4 regions of the Paenibacillus sp. J31R34 genome follow, and region 3 is predicted to be linked to each of the others. Evidence: riboswitches for the same ligand, from Rfam matches in the RefSeq annotation. Region 3 holds a riboswitch; each other region holds the start of a gene.
What was found. A riboswitch is a leader RNA that binds a small molecule or an ion and turns the genes downstream of it on or off. The one in region 3 is predicted to bind cyclic di-GMP.

Region 1 (5,923 bases), on a different contig from region 3:
GCCTAACTCGCGGAGACTTGCGATTTATCGATTTATAGGTGTACTTGAAATTAGAAATATAACTGGTTACGGAAGTCCATACGCCCGCCTGAAAAACGCCCTTAACGAACTCATCCGCATTGCCGTATACTTCAGCAAGCCATTTGCGCTCATCATCAATGTTGCTCCAATGAAGCTTGAAGCCTACCTGGAATCCGGAGCCATGCTTATCATAAAATATTTTCTCAGCTGTCACGCGTATAGCGTCCTGTGATAATGGAATGTCCAGCTCCATGCGATCCGGAAGCGGCAATATCGTATCCGTATAAATACGGCAGCCTGTCTCACTAATATCCAGCGTCTTGACGTTTTCCATCTTCAGCTCTTCATCTTCCATATAACGAAGCGTGAGCGGCAGCTCCTTGGCGAAGCGCTCCGACTCCCGCATGCGTGGGCGTTCAAAACCGAGCAGCAGCGCGAGAATAAGAAACACTCCGTTATAACCAAGCCAGAACAAATTAATGAGCATGGACTGCAATTCATTTTCGCCCGCACCCGCAATACGCCCCACATTTATCGCCATCAACACAACGGATAGCACAAGCAGAACGAACAACGGCATCATATAGCGATAATTAATGGACGTTTTGTTCTGATAAATGCCTTTCGGCGTCACCTCAAAGGGGATAGCCTTGCGGAAGATGGTTTCCTGAAGGGCTGCGAGGAATAGCGTTGGCGTCATGGCCGTCTCGTAAACGTTGTTCCAAAACACATTGAGCTTCTTATTCGTTAAGTAAGGCACTACAGTAATCGAGAACAAGAAATAAGGCAGCCAGAAGATAAGCAGCTGTTGCAAGCTTGTTTCAAGAATAGCCACGCCAAAGGTCAAGAAGAGCATAGGTGACAGTATGTACATAAAGCGTGTAACGCCAAAGTACCAGTACAGCAGGTTGGAGAAATAAAGCAGCCGCTGCATCAACGATAAGCCCTTTGCCTCAAGCGGATTGGACATCCTCGTCGTTTGTATCGTGCCCCTAGCCCAGCGGGCCCGCTGTTTAATTTGATCGGATATGGACTCAGACGTTAGGCCTAGTGCCAGCACCTCATTCAAGCAATAAGAATCAAACCCATTGGATTGAAGCTTCATCCCCGTAGCCAAATCCTCCGTAATCGTGCCAATAACGAAACCGCCAATATGATCAATAGCGCTGCGCCGAAAAATACAGTTGCTGCCCACATAAATAACAGCATTAAAACGGTCTCTTCCCGACTGAACAAGCCGCATAAACATATCCTGCTCGTTCGGAATATTACGCCCTTGGTAGTAGTTGTATTGGAAAATATCTTCATTGTAAAAAACTTGGGGCGTTTGTACGTAAGCAAGCTTTTCATTTTCTGCAAAAAAACCTACCGTTCGCTGTAAAAAATCCGGTTTTGGCATCATATCTGCATCCAAAGTGAGGAGCAAATCGCCCTTCATTTTCGTCAGCGCATGATTCAAATTGCCCGCTTTAGCATGCTCGTTTCCGGGACGATCGAGATAATGAACGCCTAAGCCTTCGGCTACTTCTCTCATTTCCGCTCGTTTTCCGTCATCACATACCCAAATATTTAATAAATGCTCCGGATAATTCAAATTTTTACAGGCAAGGATGGTTTTTCTAACCAAGGATGGCGGTTCATTGTAGGTAGCGATTGTAACATCCACAGAATAAAGGTTGTCAGGTAATGGCGCAGGCTTTCTTTCAGTGGGTTTTAGCAGAAGAATGTGGAATAAAACGGATTGAAAAATAGAAATAATTTCAAAAAATAATAACAAAGATCCAAAAATTAATGACCAGCCAGATGGGAGTGTTTGTACAAGTCTCCATACTAGATACACGATCATGATAGCAATGGATACCGTTGTTAATATGTACCTAGCTTTTGTTTTCAAATAACCCCAATCCTTTGCGCTCTATTTATTCGCCATAATTCCATTCCTTTTCTGACTAATCTACAACATGGATTGACTATACTGTCTATTCTCGCTGTCGATATTTGTTAAATTGGCCGGAAATATGATATTTTTGGCGGCTAAGGCTCAAATTCAAAGTTATCTTATCACAATCCTTGCCCCTTTAAAAGTTAATTTTTATTCTTAACATCTTAATCTTCTATGCAAATGTGTAGAAAAAAAGCGAAAAAACTCTAATTTTACGCGGTTTACGCGAAATTAGAGTTTTTTCAGAATACCTATTTGGTACTATATCAACTAGTGATTTAAAGAAGAGGTTAGACCTAGGCCTTTACTACCGCCCAAATCTATTAAAGTGTTTTTTGCAGCGTTTGGTAAGCGCTCAGGCTATCAGCCGACGAATCGATATGCCAGTCCAGTTCTTTGTTTTCATTGAACCAGATCAAACCTTTGATTTGGCTGTACGCTGGCGATTGCACTTGGTTCATAGCGTCAATAACCCATTCTTTTTTGCTGCCGCCGCTTTCGGTTGTGCCTGTTTCAGCGATGATGATTGGCTTGCTCGACATGCTTGTCAGCGCTTGGTAAGAAGCATAGAATACATCGTTAAACGTTCTCCACGAGCTCCACGATTCTTTCGTTCCAAAATTGTAGCCATCGATCGAAAGCATGTCCACATAGGCATCGCCCGGGTACATAGCTGTAAACGAAGCGTTTTTGCCAACATTTTCAGCGTTTACGTTGTACATGAATTTGATGTTTGTTGCGCCTTGCTCCTTGAAAATGGTAACGACACGTTGGAATGCCGCTTTGTAGGTTTCGTTCGTGTTCACTGTGCTGTCGCCAACGCCCCAGCCGTACCAGTTGCCGTTGCCTTCGTGGAAAAGGCGCAGCCAGATTTCAGGGTTTTTATTAGCCGCTTGCCAGTTCATCAATTGTTTAGCTGTTTGTTTCAGGTAAGCGTCTACTACGCCTCTATTGATATCAGCAGTCGAATATTCTTTGTAATTTTTATTTTTAAATTCAAGGGTAAGTAGGTTAATCGAACCATTACTATTTACATAGTCCATAAAACCCTTCCACTCATTGATCCCTTGATTCGAATTGACAAAAGTATGTACAACATCTTGGTGTCCACCGATCAGTTGCTCGTAGGCAGCAATGTTGTTCAAGCTTTGGTTCGGCCAAGTGCCAATCCATGCTCCATTGTAAAAGTTCGTTTGTGCGCTAACAGGGAGTGCCCAGAGTAATGTCGAAGCGAGCATAAGGAGTGTAAGTGCGAATTTTGTCTTTTTCATTGTAAGTTCCTCCCCCGAGCGAATGATGGTACGTGGTCCGAAGAACACGCCACACCTTCATCAGGCAAAGGAGGCTATGTTGGGCTTCGGCAGCTGGCGAGCATATTCCGTTAGGAATGAAGCCCCTGTAGCTTTGCGCACATCAGGTTTCCCTGAGTTTGCCTTTTCGTGTTTGAAGCAATAAAAAAAGATAGTCCCTGCTCCCGAAAGAACAAAGTCTACCTTGATTAATAAAGGAAGAAGCGATGTTGAATTCGGCAGCTGGCGAGCATATTCCGCTAGGAATGAAGCCCCTTTAGCTTTGCGCACATCAGGTTTCCCTGAGTTTGCCTTTTCGTTAAACATAATAGGTATAAAGTATGAGCCAATGTAATATGGTGTTATTGTACACCTTGATCGCAAATTTCGTCAAATTATTTTTCCATAAATTTATACAACGAAAAAATATCCATTAAAGTAGCAGATCGCGTACACAATATGAAGCAGGAAAAACATCATGAAATAAAACATTTGCAGCGGCTTATTATTTTTCAGCACATCCGCAAAATAAATATAGAAGGGGAACGCGACCATGACATAGCGTGGAATGCTTTGCAAAAATTCGGCGCTGGCGAACGGAATGAGCATAAGCAGCAGACCATATGCAAAAAACAGCCATTCATGTGCATTACGGCGAATATCTTTCCAGCGCATAATAAGAAAGGCAACAAAAATGACGAGGACGGCATTGGCAATGATAAAGGCAAGCAGACCATTTTCCCAGCCGCCATTTCCTGAGAAATATGGTTTTTGGATAAAATGAATGTAGTTTGAAAATGGAGCAACCGTCTTGCGATACCAGTTGATGCTTTGCTCGGTAATCGGAGCCAGCAAATCGCCCGTGAGCCATTTCATATACAATAGATAACTGGCCAGCGGCAGTGCTGAAATAACAGCATAACCTAAATATTTCGCGTCCTTCCACTTGAAACGGTACAGCCTGTGTTCAATCAACAGCGTCCCCACAACGAAAAACAAGTTGACGAAGCCCAAATTGCGCGTCACAGCGGACAAGCCCCCGAACAGAAACGCGAGAAAATATCGCTTTTGCATCGCATAATATACGGTTATAAGCGACAGCATGAGGAACAGGCTCTCCGTATAAGGCACGGCATAGAAGATGGCGGTCGGAAAAATAAGCAGCAGCAGCACCGCAACTTGGGCGTGCTCCTGTTTCAGCCCTCTTTTCAAACAAATGCCATAAAAATATAATAGCGATACGAGCAAAAACAAATTCGATAAAACCGATCCCACGACCGTCGAATCATATTTAGAAATAGACTCCACCAGGAAGACTAACAAAGGGTATAAAGGGAAAAACACCCAATTTGCACTAGGATGCGGTTCATTGATGTTATACGTATCGTAGCCATTTTCGGCAATACCCAAATACCATACGCTGTCAAATTTCCTTAAATCCTCAAAGCTCGGCTTCTTCAGCTGTGAAATATCCGTCTGGATCGAGAGCTGGCTCGATGTGAAATCATGCCCCTGTACGACCGTATAGTCTGGCGGCACTTGATAGTTCGGAAACAGATTCATGCCGAGAAAGCCTGCAAAATAAAGCAATATTCTCGTGATGACAAACAAGGAAAGCAGGAAGATCAAAACTTGTGTGTTCGATTTTGCTTTAAGCAGCAGCGATTCCATTCGTCACCTCGTCTCTTGTAATTGCTGCGTTTTCGTTTTCGGCTCCGCCAATACAACGTTATGCAGCTCTGTTTCAACGAAGTATTTCGGCCTTTTCTTCGTTTCAATGTAAATTTTGCCGATATATTCGCCAATTAGTCCAATGCATAGCAGCTGAATGCCGCCAATGAACCAAATCGAAAGAATCATCGAGCTCCAGCCGGATACCGTGTTACCCTGCAAATGCCGTACGAATACATAAAGGGCGAACAAAAGGCTCATCACCGACATGAAAAAGCCGACAACCGATACTGCGCGGATAGGAGAAACGCTGAAGGAGGTAATGCCTTCCCATGCGAAGATGAGCATTTTTTTCAGCGGATATTTCGATTCGCCAGCAGTTCGCTCCAGACGATCATAATACACGCTGTCGGATTTGAAGCCGATGGTGGGAATGATGCCGCGCAGGAACAGATTGACCTCCTGGTACTCCTCCAGCTTATCAACGACCTTCCTGCTCATCATCCGGTAATCCGCATGATTGTAAACGACGTTGACACCAAGCTTAATCATTAATTTGTAGAAAAATTGCGCGCTGAACTTTTTGAACATCGTATCGGTCGTCCGCTTGTTGCGTACGCCGTACACGACCTCGTAGCCCTGCTTGTACTTCTCAATAAACTCGTCGATCACCGTAATATCGTCCTGCAAATCGGCATCGATGGAAATTATGCAATCCGCATATTCCTTCGCCGTCAACAAGCCCGCCAGCAGTGCCCGCTGATGCCCAACGTTACGAGAAAGCTTCAGCCCGCTCACAAAACGGTTGCTCCGGTGGAAGGAATCAATAAGCGACCACGTTTTATCGCGGCTGCCATCATCTACAAGCAGCATTTTGCTCTGCTCGGACACCTTTCTTTCCTTCACCAGCCGTTCCAGCAGCAGGGACATTTGTCTTACCGTTTCCGGCAGCGCTTCTTCCTCGTTATAGCAGGGCATGACAATCGATACAATAGGCAAA
Region 2 (5,923 bases), on a different contig from region 3:
GGCACGGCTGATGTGGCGATGTTGGCCGCGCAGGGAGATAGGCGCCTGCGCGTGCTGCGGGGAGCGGACTTGCCAGACGGCTGGCTGGGCAAGTCGCATGCTTGCCAGCAGCTGGCGCAGGAGGCGCGCGGCGAATGGCTGCTGTTTCTGGACGCCGATGCGACGCTGCGGCCGGGAGCTCTGCCTGCCGCGATGGACACGGCGCTGCGTCAAGGGAAGGGGCTGATTACGGGCTTCCCCCATCAGCAGACTGGGTCTTGGCTGGAGCGGCTTGTTGTGCCGCTCATGAATTTCACCATCGCCTGCCATCTGCCGATCGGGCTGGTGCGTGGCTCTGCTGACGCCAAATTCGTGGCGGCGCATGGCGCTTTTCTGCTGATCCATGCCGAAAGCTACGCGGCGATTGGCGGACACCACAGCTTCAAATCCAAGCTGCTCGATGATATGGAGATGGCGCGTGCGGTGAAACGGGCGGGCTTGCCCATGACGCTCGCCGATGTATCGGGGCAGGTGAGCATGCGCATGTATTCAGATGCAGCGGGCGTGTGGAACGGCTACAAGAAAAATATTTTTGCCGGAACGGGTCGCCAAACGGGCCTTCTCGCGGCACTGGGTATATTTTATGTGCTCATCTATTTGCTGCCGCCTGCTATGTTCATAGCAGCTTTGCTTGCTTACGCCGTTTTTTCGGCAGGAACGCTGGCAAGTACGCTTGCCGCCTGCTTGCTGCCGGCCGCGATAGGCTGGCTGCTGGCGCTCATCATTAAAGGGGTGATCGATCATCGCGGCCGCTTGCCAGTGTGGTTTGCTTTATTGCTGCCGGCCGGCATTGTGATGCTCATTGGCATTGCTGCCGCGTCATGGCGTGCAGCGGCGAGCGGGGAGGGGTATGTATGGAAAGGCAGGCGTTATCTATGAAGCGGGTTGTCATCATTGGCGGCGGCATCGGTGGTTTATCAGCGGCGGCCCGCCTTGCGCATGCAGGCTATGCGGTCACTGTGCTGGAGCAGCAGGAGAAAGTGGGAGGCAAGCTCCAGCGTATCCAGCTTGGGGAATATCGCTTTGATCGGGGGCCAAGCACAATAACGATGACGCATGCTTTTCGCAAGGTGTTTGTTTCAGTAGGCCGCCGCATCGAGGATTATATTGATTTTTATCGACTGGAGCATGGAACGCGCAACTGCTTTGCAGATGGCTCGGTCGTGGATTTATCCGCTGACCCGGCCGTGATGGAGGAGCAAATTTCCTGCTATAGTCCGGAGGATGCGCGGCGGTATCGGGCTTTTATGGCCGAGGCAGCGGTGATGTATAAACAGGCGGAGCGTCATTTTATGAACAAAATGATGGTTTCCTGGCAGGATAAGCTGAGTCCTGGGCTAGCGGCAGCATTTGTCCGCATTCGCCCGCTGACGAAGCTGTCCGTGCTGCTGCGCCGTTATTTCCGTCATCCCAACACGCTGGCCTTGTTTGGACGTTATGCGACCTATGTCGGCTCGGCCCCTGATCGGGCGCCAGCCATCTTCGCGATGCTGCCGCATGTGGAGGCGGAGCTTGGCATTTTCGGTGTTCGTGGCGGCACGTACAGCATTGTTGAAGGACTTCGCCAGCTGGCGGAAGAAATGGGGGCGGAAATATACACCTCGACACGTGTACAGCGCATTGTTGCCAGTGGCGGCCGTGTAAGCGGGGTAGAGACGGACGGCGGTTTTGTGCCAGCTGATCTGGTTCTCGCGAACGGTGATGTGCTGTCCGTATGCCGAGATTTGCTCGGCGAGCAGCTGCGGCCCGCGATGACAGACCGCAAAATAGCAAGCTACGAGCCTTCGCTGTCCGGCTTTGTCACTCTTGCCGGCATTCGCAGACGTTATGATAAGCTGCTGCATCATACTGTATTTTATCCGCAGCGGTATGGGGAAGAATTTGAGGCGATTTTCGAGCGCCGCGTGGCGCCATCTAATCCTGCGATCTATTTATGCTGCTCCGCCTATTCAGAACCGGACATGGCGCCGGAAGGCGGCAGCAACCTGTTTATTTTGGCGAATGCCCCTTATACGTCGGACGCTTGGAGCTGGGAGAGGGAGGCGGAGCGTTATCAGGGACGTCTGTTGAAGCAGTTAGCTGCCTATGGCTTGGAGGGACTAGACCTTAATACGGAGCAGCTTGCTGCTTATACGCCGGAGGATCTTGAGCGGGATACGTCAGCATTTCGCGGCGCCATCTATGGCATTTCCTCGAATTCAGCGAAGCAGACGTTTATGCGGCCGTCCAATCGTGCGGATTTGCGTGGACTATGGTTTGCAGGTGGAACGACCCATCCCGGCGGAGGAACGCCGATGGTTGCCATGTCAGGGCTGCTCACCGCAGAGGCGATGATTCGGCAGCATTCTTGAGAGAAACTAATGGTGCAAAAGAAAAGCCGCACTTGGCTGGGTGCAGTAATGCATCCAGCCAAGCGCGGCTTATTTTTAAAAATATAGGAAAGGATAGGATTGTTCCATCCATTCTCTATATTTCTCGGAATGAAACGCAAACTAAAAAGGGTCAAATAAAATAAAAAACCCTTCTAGGATTAGAGGGCCTGCTTGAAACAACTTATTAAATATCGGGACGACACGATTTGAACATGCGACCCCCTGGTCCCAAACCAGGTGCTCTACCAAGCTGAGCTACGTCCCGAGAAAAAATGGTGCCGTCGAGAGGACTTGAACCCCCAACCTACTGATTACAAGTCAGTTGCTCTACCAGTTGAGCTACAACGGCGTGGTTATGAATCGGACACAAGATGTATTATGCCACAGAACTTTAGGAGGATGCAATACCTTTTTTTAATTTTTCGAAAAAAAATTCGGGCAGCAGTCAAATGCCCGAATCGGCCTATTTTTTAACTTTAAAATGAACGACTGCGCTGTACAGCATTTTCCCGCGATCGGGATGAAAGACCGCATGATGGCTAATGGCGTGAACTTGTAAAAGTAGTGCCTTATTCGCTTCAATTTGCTGGTCAATATGCTTCTCCAGCGTTCGTAAGTCAAAAGCCTCAAAAAATTCGATTTTATCCTCAATTAAATCTAATCGGAAATCCATCATTAACCCCCTCAAATCTCTTGCATGCCTAGCTTTCGTTAATAGTATAACGTTGTTCAGAACTAGTTTCAAAGTATCATGTCAGCTAATCACGCTTTTTGTAATTTACAAAAGGGTTTCCCTAAATTATACTTTAAAAGTGTCGAAATAAATAGAAAATTACATACTGAAAAAGGCAAACTTATTGAAAAATAAGGGCGCAAAGTTATGGGCCTAAGGTATTAAGCTATGGCTGCCAAACTACCGGTACAGGACTATAGGCTGATTCAGCTATTCAACTCGTAACGGTGGTTGAATAGCTTTTGTTTTTTTTCAGTGTATTAGGAGAGATGGAGAGAAAATGGCGATTAACCGATTGAAAGAGGCAAAATGGTTAAAATGGACATCAAGAATTTCTGATTTCTTGAAGAGACAAAAGGTTACAACGAAGCTACTGTTCATCACTTCATTAATTACATTGTTTAATGTGGTGGCTGGTGGTTGGATTTTTATGCAAAATGCTTCGGTTAGAAGTGCAGTGAACGCTTCAAATGAGCTTCAGGAGGCCAAAAAAGAATATCAAGGTGTATCGGATTCAATGCTGCGCACGCTGCTTTCAATGATTGATGCGGTAGAAAACGGCAGCACCGGCGATGATGGCATCAATTTGGCGCTTAAGACGATGCCCGAGCGGGTAGAACATCTGAAGGTTACACTAGAGTCGCTGGATGCGAAATATCCTCACGGAGATAATGGCAACGCCTATTCGAACCAAGGCAATGTGTTTGGGCTTGCTCTGGAGCAGCTTAATAAAGAAAACGGCAATCACAGCCTGCTCTCGATTGAAGACCGTTCCGCCAAGGTCAAACAGCTTGTCAGTACATATACGATTGTTCTCAGCTTTGCGAATGAAACGGTAGAAAAATGGCTTGAAGTGGATTCGGTTGCAACACAAGATGCATTGAACAGAAGTCTTGCGGCTGCCAATACGATTATTATAATCAATATTGTGCTGCTTGCCGTTTTGCCGTTCATCATGTCCTATTCGTTAAGCCGAAATGTGAAAAAAGGCATCGTTGGCTTAATGAATCGAATTGCCTCCTATCAAAATAACGATTTTACCTATGATGGGAAGCTGGATCGCCAAGATGAATTTGGTCAAATTGACCGTTCGCTGGAGCAAATGGGAAGTGCGCTTCGCGACACGCTTCGTTCGACTATGGATGTAAGTACGGTTGTTCTGCAAGCCTCGCGCAATATGGGAGATATGATTGTTCGCAATCAGAATGCTTCCGAGCAGGTGAAAGAAGAGATTGGCAATGGCAAAACGATTTTGATGACCCAGTATGATGATGCTACTTCGATCTCGGCCGTAACGGAGCAAATATCGGCAAGCTCGCAGCAAATTGCAGCTTCAACCGAATATATTAACCGCGATATGAAAGAAATGAGAGAGTCGTCGCGCACAGGCTCCACCGATATGAAGGGCGTCGTGCAAATGGTCAATCAGACGGTGCAGCAATTTTCCCGAGTAACGGAATCCTTTGACCGGATTAATGAGCGCTACAATAATGTAACGAAGTTTTTGGGCGGCATTCAGGATTTGAACACTCAGACGAATTTATTGTCGCTGAATGCTTCGATTGAATCGGCGCGTGCAGGCGAGCATGGCAGAGGGTTTGCTGTAGTAGCAGAGGAGATTCGCAAGCTGTCGAGCCAGACGGATATCATTTCCAAAGATATTACGAAGGAGCTTAAGCTTATTCAGAACGATTTTGCCGACAGCAGCCAGAGCTTGAGCAGCTTCTCAGAAGTGATTGAAACGACGAAGCAGGCATCGGTGACCGCGAGCGAAATGTTTAACGGCCTGGAAAATCAAAGCAGCGTCTTGTCCGAGCAAATGGGCGAAATCTCCGTCGGTATTGATGAAATTACAAAGGGTATTACCGATATTGTTGGTTCTGTAGACAAGCTGCTGCAAACCTCCTCCGAGGTGAATGGCAAAATGGAGCAGATGAGCGGAATGTCCGAGGATCAATTTGAGGTATCGATTCAGCTTCAAGAGCTGGCTGAGAAACTACAGGGCTCTTCCACTAATTTGCGCGAAAAAGCGGCTGTATTCAAGGTGTAAGCTCGCTTTTAATGGATTAGTAAATGGAACAATAAAAAGGAATAGTAAAGAGTAAATAGCTGCTTTCAGCGCCCGTGGGCGATTGGAGGCAGCCTTTTTTTTATCCAGCCCTTTACAACAACAGAATACTAGTGTACTATTTAGATATAACACTAACACATTAACACGGAGGTGACTTATGCCGATTGAATTTGACAACAACCAGCCAATCTACATCCAAATCATGAACTACATTAAACAGCAAATTATTAGCGGGAAACTTAATCCCGGCGATAAAATCGATTCGGTGCGCGAGCTTGCAGTGGAGCTGCAAATCAATCCGAATACGATACAGCGTACTTTTCAGGAACTGGAGCGTGAAGGCATCGTCGAAACAAGGCGCGGACTTGGAAGATATGTAACGAGCGAGGAGGCGGCGATTGTGAGTATTAAAAAAGAGATGGCGGCTGATTTGCTCGGACGTTTCATTCAGGGGATGCGCGATTTGGGCTTTAAGCAGGAGGACATTGTAGCGATTGTATCGGAAGCAGTTAGCAAGGAAGAGCAGAAATAGGCGGGGGGAGAATATACGAATGAAGAAGATTGTTGAACTGCAAGCCGTAACAAAAAACTACGGATCGAGAAAAGCGCTGCATAATATTAATTTAAACCTGGAAGCTGGCAAAATTATTGGTCTGCTTGGCAGCAATGGCAGCGGCAAGAGTACACTCATGAAGCTGGCGGCAGGAC
Region 3 (5,923 bases):
GCGGAGAGCCCTTGCAGCTTTTCGTTCATGACGGAAAGCGGCTTTAACGTTTTGCGCATGACCGTATAGATGATTGCTGCGGAAACCAGAAGGCACACGATTGTTACAAAAATCGAAAACCGCAACAAGGCGTTGGCTTCAGCATAGGCTTCACTTTTGGGAACCAAAATCGCTATGCCCCAATCCATCATGCCAGATTTCCCATAAACGATCATATGCTCCGAGCCGTTAATGACGGCTTCAGCCAAACCCGCGTCGCCATTCGTGCTGTCCGTTACAATTTTATTTAGCGTCTCATTCTCGTAATCGGCCATATTTTTCTGTAGGGTCTCTTCGGGTTTTTCACTGGCCACAACCGTGCCATCCTTTGTATAAACAATCGCATGACCGCTTTGTCCCAATTTCACTTTGGAGATGAGATCAATCAAGTCCTGAATAGGCTGACCTCCATTGCCGACTCCAACAATATTACCTTGGTCGTCCCTTACAGGAGTAGCCGTAAGCACAATTGGAGTTCCCTCCACCCCGGGAGACTTTGAGCCTACCGGATCAATGGTGACGTTCTCACCGTTGATCGCCCTTTGAAAATGCGGGTAATCCTTGACACTAACCGTTGCTCCCGGCAAATAAAGCGTGCCATCAGGTGCAATAAATGCAAATTCGTCCGGGTTATCAGTAATCTCCGTCATTCGGTTGCTGTATGCGAGAATTTCAGGAATATCTCTGTTTCTCACGTCATCGGACTGACTTAATGCCTCGTATTTGGCCTGTGTGCCCTGAATCCAAATATCGATGTAGTTCTGAACAACAGTCAGCTGCTGCTCCGCCTGCTTCTTAAAGTTTGCCTCCAATGTCGTTTTGGCCTTATCATAGCCAAGGAAAGACACACAGCTTAGCGATACTGTCATTAATAGAGTGGTAATCAGGCTGCTTTTGATGGTTAGTTTCATGGTAATCACTCATTTTCCTTCATAAATTTTTGAATACGAAAAAAATCCGGGCCGAATAGACTGGATTTGCGTACACATACCCCTTCCTTATTCGGCGACCCGGCTAGCATCGCGCTTAGCTCATTAGATCCGAAGCTCTGCGTCCCCACCTTTCAGCGAGTTCGCCTTTACAGAAAAGAATATCGGTAAAATGACACTGAACTTTTATAGTTACACATTAATTATTTATTAGAACTCTTTAAAACTTACATATTTATCCAAAAAATACAGTGCTGATGAGCCAATGAAGGTTTTTTTGCAATCAACGGGGAAATTGAAGGATATAGAGGAGCTTGCAAAAGTAAGATTAGAGGGGTAACGATGAAACCAGGTCGGGGGCTGGGGCTGGGGCTGGGGCTGGGGCACCCCAGGCACTTCGGACTCGACAACCATTAGGACGTTCTCTTTGACTGCCCAGCGTTAGAGCGTCATGAAGCCGCCATATCTGGCCAAATACTGTTCTTTTTCTTTATAATCCGGCATAAGACTGCCTACGCGCCGCCAAAAGGATCGGTCATGATTCATATGAAACAGATGGCAAAGCTCATGGATAATGACGTAATCAATCACATCAATTGGAGCCATCGCCAAACGATAGTTAAAGGTTAAATGCTTGCTGGAGCTGCAGCTTCCCCACTTCGTCGAGGACTCTACGATCTCAACCGTTTTGGGCTTTATTTTCAGCTGCGCCTGATAAATAGGTAGACGTTCCCCTATTAATTTTTTGCAGCTTGAAAAATAAAACTTCTTGAGGTTTTTCCGAAGCTCCTCCTCAGTTAATCCATCTGTCTTGATTAATTCATGCAGCAAATGCTCTTTGCCAAGGTAGAGGAATTTCTCTGTATCTTGGTATTGCTTCGTTTGCGGCGCTTTAGTAGCCTCCGCAAGATGCTGCGTTTGCTGCAAAATCCATTTCCCATGCCGCTCGACAGCTCGTTTAATGACCTCTTCACTTGCCGCTTTCGGCGCTTTTACCGTAATGAAGCCTGATGGCTCGATTTGAATCGATATTTTCTTTTCACGATTGCCATATTGAACATGAAACGATATCGTTTGATTTTCAAATTCAATGTTCATCGGCTAGTTATAGGTCATCCAGGCTGTTGTGCCGAGCACTTCAAAGTCTTGCTTAAACCAGAAGTTGCGCGTTTTATCCAGTGTGTACACATACATTCTCTTTTTCGGATATTTCGCTTTAAGCCAGTTGATAAAGGATGCCGCTTGCCCTTTGCCTTCATATTCCTTCAGCACATCCAGCACTTCTATAAAAACAAAATCCTTTTTATTTTTAATGTCGATATAAAAGTCCTTTTCCAAATATTTTTCGTCATCGCTAAAATAATCCTTTTCCGCTTTTTCGATGAGCTGCTTGCCGCTTGCATATTCCCAAATGACGCCATAGCCAACCATCGTCTCTTTGTCTTCAATCACATAAATGTTTTCCGGCAGCTCCGATGGGTCCTTCTTGCTCAATTCGCTTGCATGGTAGGTCGTCGTAATCTCGCCGAGTGTGTTCTGCATTTCTTTATCAAATGGTTTGGCTGTAATGCTAGACATGATTTTAATCTCCTTTTTGTCTGGAAGCTTATCTTCTAGTCGCTCTGACTCGTGACCGTTATCATACCATAATCGATGAATTAAAAAATAATAAAAACGATTTGACAACCGAAATCCATCACGATATATTTAATTAGACATCTAACAATTAGATTTCTAATTCATTTTAACAGAAGGTGATAAGCATGCAGCAAGACCGCAACCTGCAGCATAAATTTCGTATGATCGGACTAATGATGAAGCTCAACGTCAATAAGAAGTTGGAAGCGTACGGGCTAACGGTAGAGCAAGGGCATGCCATTCGGTATATTAATGAACATGAAGAAGGGGGACTTTCCCAGAAGGATCTAGAAATCACCTTTAACCGTAAAGGCTCCTCTATCAGCAGTCTGGTCAACAATTTGGAGAAGAAAGGCCTTATTGTTCGCAGGTCTGATCCGAAGGATGAGCGCCGCAACCTATTGCGTGTAACCCCAGCTGCGAAAGAGCTTCTTGGCTCATTCAATCAATATTTTGAAGATTTTGAACTTACGCTGCTGGAAGGCTTCACCGACGATGAAACCAACTTACTGTTCAGGTTCCTTGCACGCATCGAAGCCAATATCGATGAAGATACAGCGAACTCTTTTGAGCGCAGATAGTAATTTTCACAACTCTCGTAACCCCCTCCTACGCATGAAGGGAAGGGGTTATGATCCTTATATAGTTAGAACTCTAAGTAATTAACTGCAAACCATACATGAGAAAGTGGTGACCCACATGGATGCTGAAAACCTCCATTATTTTGAAAAAGCACCGATTTATAAAGCTATCGCTCATTTCGCCGTTCCTATGATGCTCGGCATGTCGATGAGTGTTATTTACTCCATTCTTAACGCATATTTCCTTGGCACCCTGCACAATACCGAAATGCTAACGGCGCTAGCGCTTACCCTACCATTGTTCGCAGCTTTTATGGCGCTGGGTAATCTGATTGGCATAGGCGCAGGTACATTCATCTCCAGATTATTAGGTGAAAAAAGCTATGATGTGGTGAAGCATGTATCCTCCTTCTCCTTCTACACAAGTTTTGTCCTCGGTTTATTGTTGATGATTGTGGGACTACCACTTATTGACCAAATTGTTCATGGGCTCGGGGCAACGACTAGCTCCTTCGCATTCACAAAAGACTATGTCACCATGATGCTCATTGGTTCGCCGTTTGTCGTCTTATTTTTCTCCTTGGAGAACATTGTCCGCTCCGAAGGGGCCGCAATGACCTCCATGATTGGGATGATTCTAAGCGTTATCGTTAATATTATTCTTGATGCAATCGTTATTTTTGTATTACACGGGGATGTGATGGGAGTTGCAGCAGCAACGGTCATTTCCAACGCAGCAGCAAGTATCTTTTTCGCTATCTATATAGGGAGAAAAAGCAAGTTCCTCAGCATATCGTTGAAATGGTTCAAAGCATCTAAAGAAATTACGAGTAACATTTTCAAAATTGGCACACCCGTATTTATTATGAGCATGTTCCTAGGTGCAATGGGACTGATTTTCAACCACTACCTTATTGAATATGGGAATCAAGCCGTTGCTGGATTTGGCATTTCATCACGACTGCTGCAATTTCCTGAAGTTATCCTGATGGGGCTATGTGAAGGGGTTGTACCACTCATCGCCTTTTCCTTCACGACCAATAAGTTGCGGATGAAAAAAACGATCAGCTTTACGATTAAGATGGTTGCTGCTTTGGCTACGATCTTCGGTGTTATCGTGTATTTAACTTCGGATCATTTGATTGGCTTCTTCACGAACGATTCGCAATTAATTGAGTTAGGCAGCTATATTCTGCATGTCACATTTTTATCCTTGTTCATTTCGGGGACGACAACGCTCTTCACGGGCATTTTCCAAGCGACGGGTCAAGTAAAAGCGGCTTTCGTAATGGCCATCGTGCAAGGTGTGACGCTCATCCCTGTCTTGTATCTCGCTAATCGCATGAATGGCTTCCATGGTGTTGTCTGGTCGCTCGTTATAGCGGATGGTGTTGCCTTCCTCGTCGGGGCGCTCATGCTTTATGTGCTGCGGAATAAACTGCAGCCGGATTTGGAGCAATTGGCGCAATAAATATATTTTCTATACTGAACGGGTTTTCATACACGCCCTAATCAAAAAAAGACACGGAAGTCCCCCTTCCGTATCTTTCTGCATCAAATAAAATAAGCTTCCTTACAAAGTCCCCATCCGCTTCGCCAGCTCCGCCAAATCCTGCCCCTTCAGTGCGCCTTCCACTAGGGTAGGGAGCAACGCAGGCGTGCAGGCAAAACACGGCGTGCCATCGCGGGACAGCTGTTTCGCAAGTCCTTCGTCATAGAACGGCTGGCCTTTGTCCGACAAAGCCAGCAGGCACATCGTGCGCACACCCGATTCCCGCATTTCCCGCATTCGGCGTATAAGCCCGGACTGATTGCCGCCTTCATACAGATCCGAGATGATAATGAACAGCGTTTTCTTCGGCTCTTCAATAAATTGCTCACAATATTTGACCGACTTATGAATATCCGTACCGCCGCCAAGCTGAATGCCGAACAGCATATCAACGGGATCGTTAGCACATTGCTCAGTCAAATCCACAACCTCGGTATCAAACACCACTACTCTAGTATTTAGAGCCGGAATGCTTGCAAAAATCGAGCCTATAACCGAAGCCCAAATAATCGAATCGGCCATCGAGCCGCTCTGATCAATATCGATAATGACCGTCCATTCTCGGCTGCGCTGCGCCCTGTCAAAATAATAAAATTTCTCAGGAATGATTACCCGCCGCTCCGTATCATAATGCTTCAAATTCCGCTGAATGGTCCGCTTCCAGTCCAGCCCGCTAAGGGATGGCAGCGGCGAATGCTGTCTCTTGTTGAGCGCCCCCGTCACCGCGCGGCGAATATCTGTTTCCAGCAGCTTCACCAGCTCATCTACTACAGCTTTCACAAGCAGTCGCGCCGTATCTTTGGTTTTCTCAGGGATTTTCCCCTTAAGCGAAAGCAGCGTGCCTACGAGCTGAATATCCGGCTTGACGGAGGCGAGCAGTTCCGGCTCGAACAGCAGCTGCTTCCAGCCTTTGCGTTCCATCGCATCATTTTGAATGATAGACACGACATCCTCTGGAAAAAACGACCTCACATCGCCGAGCCACTTGGACAGGTTAAGCGACCCGTGGCCCGCGCTTGACCCTCTTCCGGCTCCAGTGCCGGAGCCGCCCTTCGTACTGCCGGCCGCGCCGCTTTCATCATAAATGGCTGCCAGCGCCGCATCCATAATAAGCTCTTCTTCCGTAAGGGCAAGCCGCCCGTCCTCATTGCAGCTAGCCAATTGGCCTTCCGCTTCTTGCCCTA
Region 4 (5,923 bases), on a different contig from region 3:
CCTAATTAGCTCTTATCGCGAATTAAGTCAGGTGGAAGATAAAAATGTTCAGATGCGGGGAAATATTGCCCGAAATATGGAAAGGTCGAACAGTAACACGGAGTACTGGAGTCTCTTAATGGAAAAAAGTGAAAACCTGCAAAAAGTAGAGTTCTATGATATGCGTGCTGTAAATTCTTTTTTGGAAAGTTACGCAACAGATTGGATGTTTCTCTTCACAATTATAATGGTACTTTCAACCGTATTTTGTAGTGACTACGAGCAAAGCAGGCATTTGTTGTTATTCAGCATGCCTATCAGCCATATTAGAATCGGTATACATAAGATTCTTTGTTCCTTCTTTGTTGCGTTGCTGTGTTCGGCTATCTCAATATTAATCAACTTATCTATGCTAATTGCTCATACAACAAATTTTCACTCATTATTGCAGCCGGTTCAAGCAATTGGAAATATGAGTAATTCATTGTTTAATGGAACAGTCATAGATTATATATTGTTACTAATAACTTATAAAACTGTTTTTTATGTTTTTATTGCTGTGATTGTTACATTTATATCCTTGCTTTGCCGAAAAATGGCCTATTCCATGATCGCTTCGATATCTTTGGTGGGATTATCTGTTTTGATAAGTGAACTTGTGCAAATTACGTACCCTTACAATATCTTTTTTCAATACAATCTACTAAATCTTTATTCACACAATACCTTCGTTGCGCTGGATGAGTATTCTGTAGTTTTTTCTAAACTTATTAATAACACAACCATTTTATTCACCTGTATTTTATTATTCTCTCTTTTTATTTCTACTATTATTATTACTTCTAATCGTCGTATCTCGCGAATGGTAGTTTCTTCTTAACAAAAGAATGCGACCATCTGCACGCCTTACTATACGAGGGGGTATGATCATGACCAAATTGCTGCTTTTTGAGCTTAGAAAAATTCCACTTGTATTTTTGTTGCTTAGTTTGCTTATTATGTTGATGTTCAAGGGAGTAGTAGCCACTGCATATTACAATGATCATGATAAAGAATGGAGACAAACTTACTCCAACTATCTTACTTACGCGCTAGAGCACGACATTAATATTGTAGAAAAAGAACTAAGTGCAGTTAGAGGGAATTTCAGCCAATATAGTGCTGAAGTAGAAGCAATTGATACTGTGTTGGAGCAATTAAAAGAACGAGAATACTACGAGATTGTACAAAAAGTGGCTCAAACAGAATCTAGTTACGTCTTTAACATGCCTCCTGATTTCAATAAACTCAGATCGGTCTACGCTTCAAATAATTTACCTGATATAGTGAATGTATTAGGTTATCAGCTTTTCGTTAAACTGAACGAAGTGAACTTTATACCGATTATTATTATTCTAGTTTTCTCCTCGATCTTTAGTATAGAACGCGAAACAGGCATGCAGTCTATAATTAGAGCTACAGGGATGGGATGGGGTAAAATCTTTAAAAACAAACTGGCTTTGACAATAGGAGTCAGTACGTTAATATTCAACATTGGTTATATTTGCGATCTATTAATAACTTTTACCTTATCCGATTTTGGATCAGTAAGCAGTCCCTACCGGAGCATCATCAGTGCGGTGTTGACAAATGATAGCATAGGCATGTTTCTAATCAAGTTTTATATAATTGGTATGCTAAATACTGTATTTATGTCTTGTCTAGTGCTATTGTTGTCCTCACTTTCTAAAAACAGTAGATTAGCGTATTCTATCAATGGCTTAACTTTTGTGGCATTTACGGTTATTGCAACCACGCTAGATAAGCTTGACAAGGCGGCAACTTTGATTTCTGGAAATTTTATAAAATTGTATACTGAAACATCGTTATTAATTGTTTCGAACAGTTCATTAATCGTTGAACAATACACTATAATACTGTTAATCTACATCACGCTTATCCCATTACTCATATATTTTTTGCATAAGACATCTTAAACAAATGATATATATTGCACTAAAACAAAATAATAGATAAGGAGAGGATACTTTGAAAAAAATAATGTGTATAATTTTGGTCATCGTTGCATCTTTTTCATTATTAGGGTGCCAGAAGTCTGATTTCTACACGGAAGATTTTACAGCAATGTTCGGCAATACTTCTGACAATGTAAACCAAGGAGGTCTAATGGCAAGCACAGACGAGTACATATATATTCCTTTAGAGAATGATGTCATAGAAATACGCAAACAAACCGGAAATTCTATAGTACTACAGGATATTGTTGCCGAGTTTGGATATGTCAACGTAGTCAATGGATACTTGTATTATAATGCATTCAATAGCAAAGAAAACAAAAGAGGACTTGTTGTCCGCTCATTGGACGGTAAGTTCTTGAGACAGATATCAAAGATGAGTTACTACCCCTTTGTTGTTTTCGAAGATTGGATATATGCCACCAATCTACGTGGAGGAAATCTTTATAAAATTAACATTAAAAATTCAGAACTTAAGATGCTTGCTGAAGAACCAGTAGAGGAATTCACCTTACATGACAATGGCATATTTTACAGTGACGGTAATAACCTTTATTCAATCAATCTTGATGGGAAAAACAAACAAAAGCTACTTTCCGACATACAGTTAAATTCTTTAACATACAGAAAAAAAGATAATGCCCTTATATTCATAAATTCTTCTGAAGACAATCGAATTTATTTATATAATATAAATACTAAAAAACTTTCTGTCTTAAAAGATGGTGACTATTCGTTTGTCCAAGTATTTGGAAATAACGAAATCGTAACGTTGAATAGATCTGGATTATTACAGTCTTTTTCATTTCCTGACGGACATCTTAATATAGAAATACCGGGAGTCACCAATTTCCAAGTCTTTAACAATACTTTATACTATTTTGATCAATTTAAATCCTTATACAGCATAACTGAACAAAAACATGAACCCACTAAGGTTTATCCATTAGAGTAAGCCACTAGCTAATCAGTAAAACTAAACATGTACTTCGTCCATTTGAAAACACAATCTACTGATACTATCAAGAGCCATTGTTTAACACCATAAAGCACTACTTTGGTAGCGTATTCTTTTAATGATTTTGAATACTTACTTTCGAAATTTAGGATAAAATTAAGCCTCATTTTCAAGCAGCTTTTTCAGCTTATTTTTAGCTCTTTGAACTCGTTTTTTACAAGCCTCTACCGATATGCCAAGCTCCTGTGCCGCCTCAAACATAGTATATTTCTCTATGACTACCTTTTTCAGCAAATTATAATCATCGGCATCCATTAGTTCTGAGTATAACAGATCGACATTATGCGAATTTTTATCTCCCAAGAAGATGTTTTCGTAAACCAAAGATGATACTACTAGGCTGCTTAAAGAGGCTCGGCTTCGAATCATATTCTTTATAACATATTTCAGTGTATTTAATAACCAGCCTCTTGGATTGGGGCTGGTTATTATATGGCCAACTTTATTACATGCTATTCTAAATGTATCCTGTACAGATTCTTCAGCTAACCTTCGGTCCTTCAATGCGCTTTGCGCATATGCTAACAAAGAATTGAACATCTCGAAGTATAGTTCTTCAAAGACTCGTTTCTGAAGATCATTCAAACCCATCTCATTACCATCCCCCAGTAGAGATCAATCGTATTTATTTTCTGTTACACAATGAGTTGGTACATAATCTAATTCTGTTGTTTTTGGTCTAATAGGTTTTGAGAATTCACCGCTTATAATTTTATGGTGGCTATGTTCTCTTATTTCGCCATACGCAAGTATCCTAGCTACGCGGAGCCTTGGTCCCTCCCGCGGCTCGACTGTCATGACATCGTTTCTCCTACCGATGAATTAGACCCGCAGCTTTGCGTCCTCGACTTTCGTAAAGATTTACTTTTTATTCTAACCAAGATTCCTATCCTATTTTCTCATTTTCATCCCTATAGTCTTATATCGGATACAACCCTTTCATTTATTTGAAATTTAAGTTAAATAATTAACTTTTTATAAAAACAGTTCATTAAAACCAATTAAGAAAAAATGAAGACTCCCTCATGTTTGATGTGTCTCACCCGTACCTATTCCTCAGAAAACGAACCTATCGTCACCTGATTGTTTATTTTTCTGCCCAATAAACACAACCTATAGCATTCCGCACAAAAAAAGCGGGGCTGTCCAGAAAGTCAGTGAAAAGTGATTTCTGGCCCCCCATTTTCGTGACATATAAAAAATAAGCACAAAAAAATCGCCAAATCTTGTAGAATGGGAGTTACCACACAACCACTACAGAAAGGGCGATTTTTTGCGTAATCTGATGACTACTACCGAACAGTATACCATGCAGCTTTCACTTCCTCTAGAGGATATTGAAGAAAAAGGGGTGTCGAAACGAAAGCTGGCCCCTACCTTCAAGCCCTACGACAACAAGCAGGCTCAGATGATCTTGGATCTGGAGTTATTTATCCCTGCCCACCATGTGGCTCGTGTCATTGATGAGATGATCGAAGCGCTCCCGGACGAGCAGTTGTTTACTCACTATGTTGGTGGGGGCTGCAGCTCTTACCATCCTAAAATGATGCTTAAGGCGATCCTCTACGGCTACTCGCAAAAGATTTACTCCTGCCGAGGGATTGAGAAGCTGCTGCGCGAAAACCTCCCAGCGATGTGGCTGTCGGCGATGCAGCAGCCGGACTTCCGCACCTTGAATGAATTTCGCGGCGTGCGTATGAAAGCATGCATGGACGAGTTGTTTGAAACGATGATTCAAAAGCTCATCGAAGGCAACTACATTACGATGGAGCAGTACTTTTTAGATGGCACGAAGATCGAAGCCGATGCTAACAAGTATTCGTTCGTGTGGAAAAAATCCACACTGCCCTTTGAAGCAAAGCTGAAAGAGAAGGTGCAGGAGACCCTTGCCCATATTCATACCCTCACGCAGCAAGAAGCTCGCGAGTACGTAGCAGCGAATCCAGATGGGCTTACGGGTCAGCTCGAAGAAGCAGCTGTCGTACTGGAAGAAAAAGTGGCAAACGTAACCGAACAGATCGCTGGGGCAAACGACAGCGAAGGAAGGAAAGCCTTACGTAAAGCGCTTCGTGCCTGAAAGCAGCCACTGAAGCAGATTCGGGAGGATTTTCTTCCTAGGCTCGCGAGGTATGAGCAGCAGAAAGCCTGCCTTGGCGAGCGCAATAGCTACTCCAAAACCGATCCGGACGCCACATTTATGCGGATGAAGGAAGATCACATGAAAAATGGCCAACTGAAACCGGGCTACAATGTGCAAATGGCCACGGAAAACCAATTCGTTTTGTTTTACAGTCTTCATCAGCGACCTACGGATACGCGCTGCTTCATTCCACATATGGAAAAGTTGGCGGCGTCTTCTTTGCCTATGCCCAAAACCGTGATTGCCGATGCAGGCTATGGCAGTGAAGCGAACTACTTGTATGCGATGGGCCAGGAAAAAGAGCCGAGCTTTGATTTTCTCATCCCTTATGGCAACTATATGAAAGAAAAAACGCGTCGTTACCAAAAGGACATCCGGCACGCCTCGAACTGGGCATACGAGGAACACGATGACCGCTTTGTATGCCCGAATGGACGCTACGTTCGCTTTAAGAAATACCAAACGAAAAAGAATGATTCCGGTTTGGAACAAAGCTTCAAGCTGTATGAATGTGAAGATTGCAGGAACTGCTCCTTCAAGCCCGTATGCAGCAAAGCAAAGGGAAATCGCCAGGTTCACTGGAATACGATTTGGGAAGAGTTAAAAGCAAAGGCCAAACAAGCCCTTGAGGATGACGATAAATCCGCCATTTATGCTCGGCGTAAGGTCGAGGTAGAGAGCGTATTTGGTCACATCAAGGGCAACCGGTCGTTCCGCCGGTTCTCCCTGCGAGGGCTGGACAAGGTTCACACGGAGTTTGGGATTGTGGCG

Region 1: another riboswitch for cyclic di-GMP. It lies ahead of AC50YG_RS27475 (glycoside hydrolase family 26 protein); the one in region 3 lies ahead of AC50YG_RS13220 (methyl-accepting chemotaxis protein).
Region 2: another riboswitch for cyclic di-GMP. It lies ahead of AC50YG_RS10015 (methyl-accepting chemotaxis protein); the one in region 3 lies ahead of AC50YG_RS13220 (methyl-accepting chemotaxis protein).
Region 4: another riboswitch for cyclic di-GMP. It lies ahead of AC50YG_RS06700 (RNA polymerase sigma factor); the one in region 3 lies ahead of AC50YG_RS13220 (methyl-accepting chemotaxis protein).

What each region holds. Positions count from the first base shown of each region.
Region 1 covers NZ_JBXENU010000013.1:33,244-39,166, forward strand. Annotated here, with positions in the region: gene AC50YG_RS27470 (glycosyltransferase) at 1-1,867, opposite strand, end outside; gene AC50YG_RS27475 (glycoside hydrolase family 26 protein) at 2,287-3,234, opposite strand; cyclic di-GMP riboswitch class I at 3,320-3,407, opposite strand; cyclic di-GMP riboswitch class I at 3,488-3,575, opposite strand; gene AC50YG_RS27480 (mannosyltransferase family protein) at 3,664-4,923, opposite strand; gene AC50YG_RS27485 (glycosyltransferase family 2 protein) at 4,927-5,923, opposite strand, start outside.
Region 2 covers NZ_JBXENU010000003.1:143,780-149,702, forward strand. Annotated here, with positions in the region: gene AC50YG_RS09990 (glycosyltransferase family 2 protein) at 1-918, shown strand, start outside; gene AC50YG_RS09995 (phytoene desaturase family protein) at 894-2,390, shown strand; tRNA gene AC50YG_RS10000 (tRNA-Pro) at 2,603-2,676, opposite strand; tRNA gene AC50YG_RS10005 (tRNA-Thr) at 2,685-2,760, opposite strand; gene AC50YG_RS10010 (YrzA family protein) at 2,875-3,084, opposite strand; cyclic di-GMP riboswitch class I at 3,249-3,332, shown strand; gene AC50YG_RS10015 (methyl-accepting chemotaxis protein) at 3,425-5,194, shown strand; gene AC50YG_RS10020 (GntR family transcriptional regulator) at 5,373-5,747, shown strand; gene AC50YG_RS10025 (ABC transporter ATP-binding protein) at 5,767-5,923, shown strand, end outside.
Region 3 covers NZ_JBXENU010000004.1:106,259-112,181, reverse strand. Annotated here, with positions in the region: gene AC50YG_RS13220 (methyl-accepting chemotaxis protein) at 1-950, opposite strand, end outside; cyclic di-GMP riboswitch class I at 1,041-1,126, opposite strand; gene AC50YG_RS13215 (M48 family metallopeptidase) at 1,410-2,066, opposite strand; gene AC50YG_RS13210 (GNAT family N-acetyltransferase) at 2,070-2,546, opposite strand; gene AC50YG_RS13205 (MarR family winged helix-turn-helix transcriptional regulator) at 2,732-3,187, shown strand; gene AC50YG_RS13200 (MATE family efflux transporter) at 3,306-4,658, shown strand; gene AC50YG_RS13195 (VWA domain-containing protein) at 4,761-5,923, opposite strand, start outside.
Region 4 covers NZ_JBXENU010000002.1:262,513-268,435, forward strand. Annotated here, with positions in the region: gene AC50YG_RS06685 (hypothetical protein) at 1-859, shown strand, start outside; gene AC50YG_RS06690 (hypothetical protein) at 909-1,955, shown strand; gene AC50YG_RS06695 (DUF5050 domain-containing protein) at 2,008-2,949, shown strand; gene AC50YG_RS06700 (RNA polymerase sigma factor) at 3,109-3,603, opposite strand; cyclic di-GMP riboswitch class I at 3,791-3,888, opposite strand; gene AC50YG_RS06705 (transposase) at 4,286-5,089, shown strand; gene AC50YG_RS06710 (transposase) at 5,108-5,923, shown strand, end outside.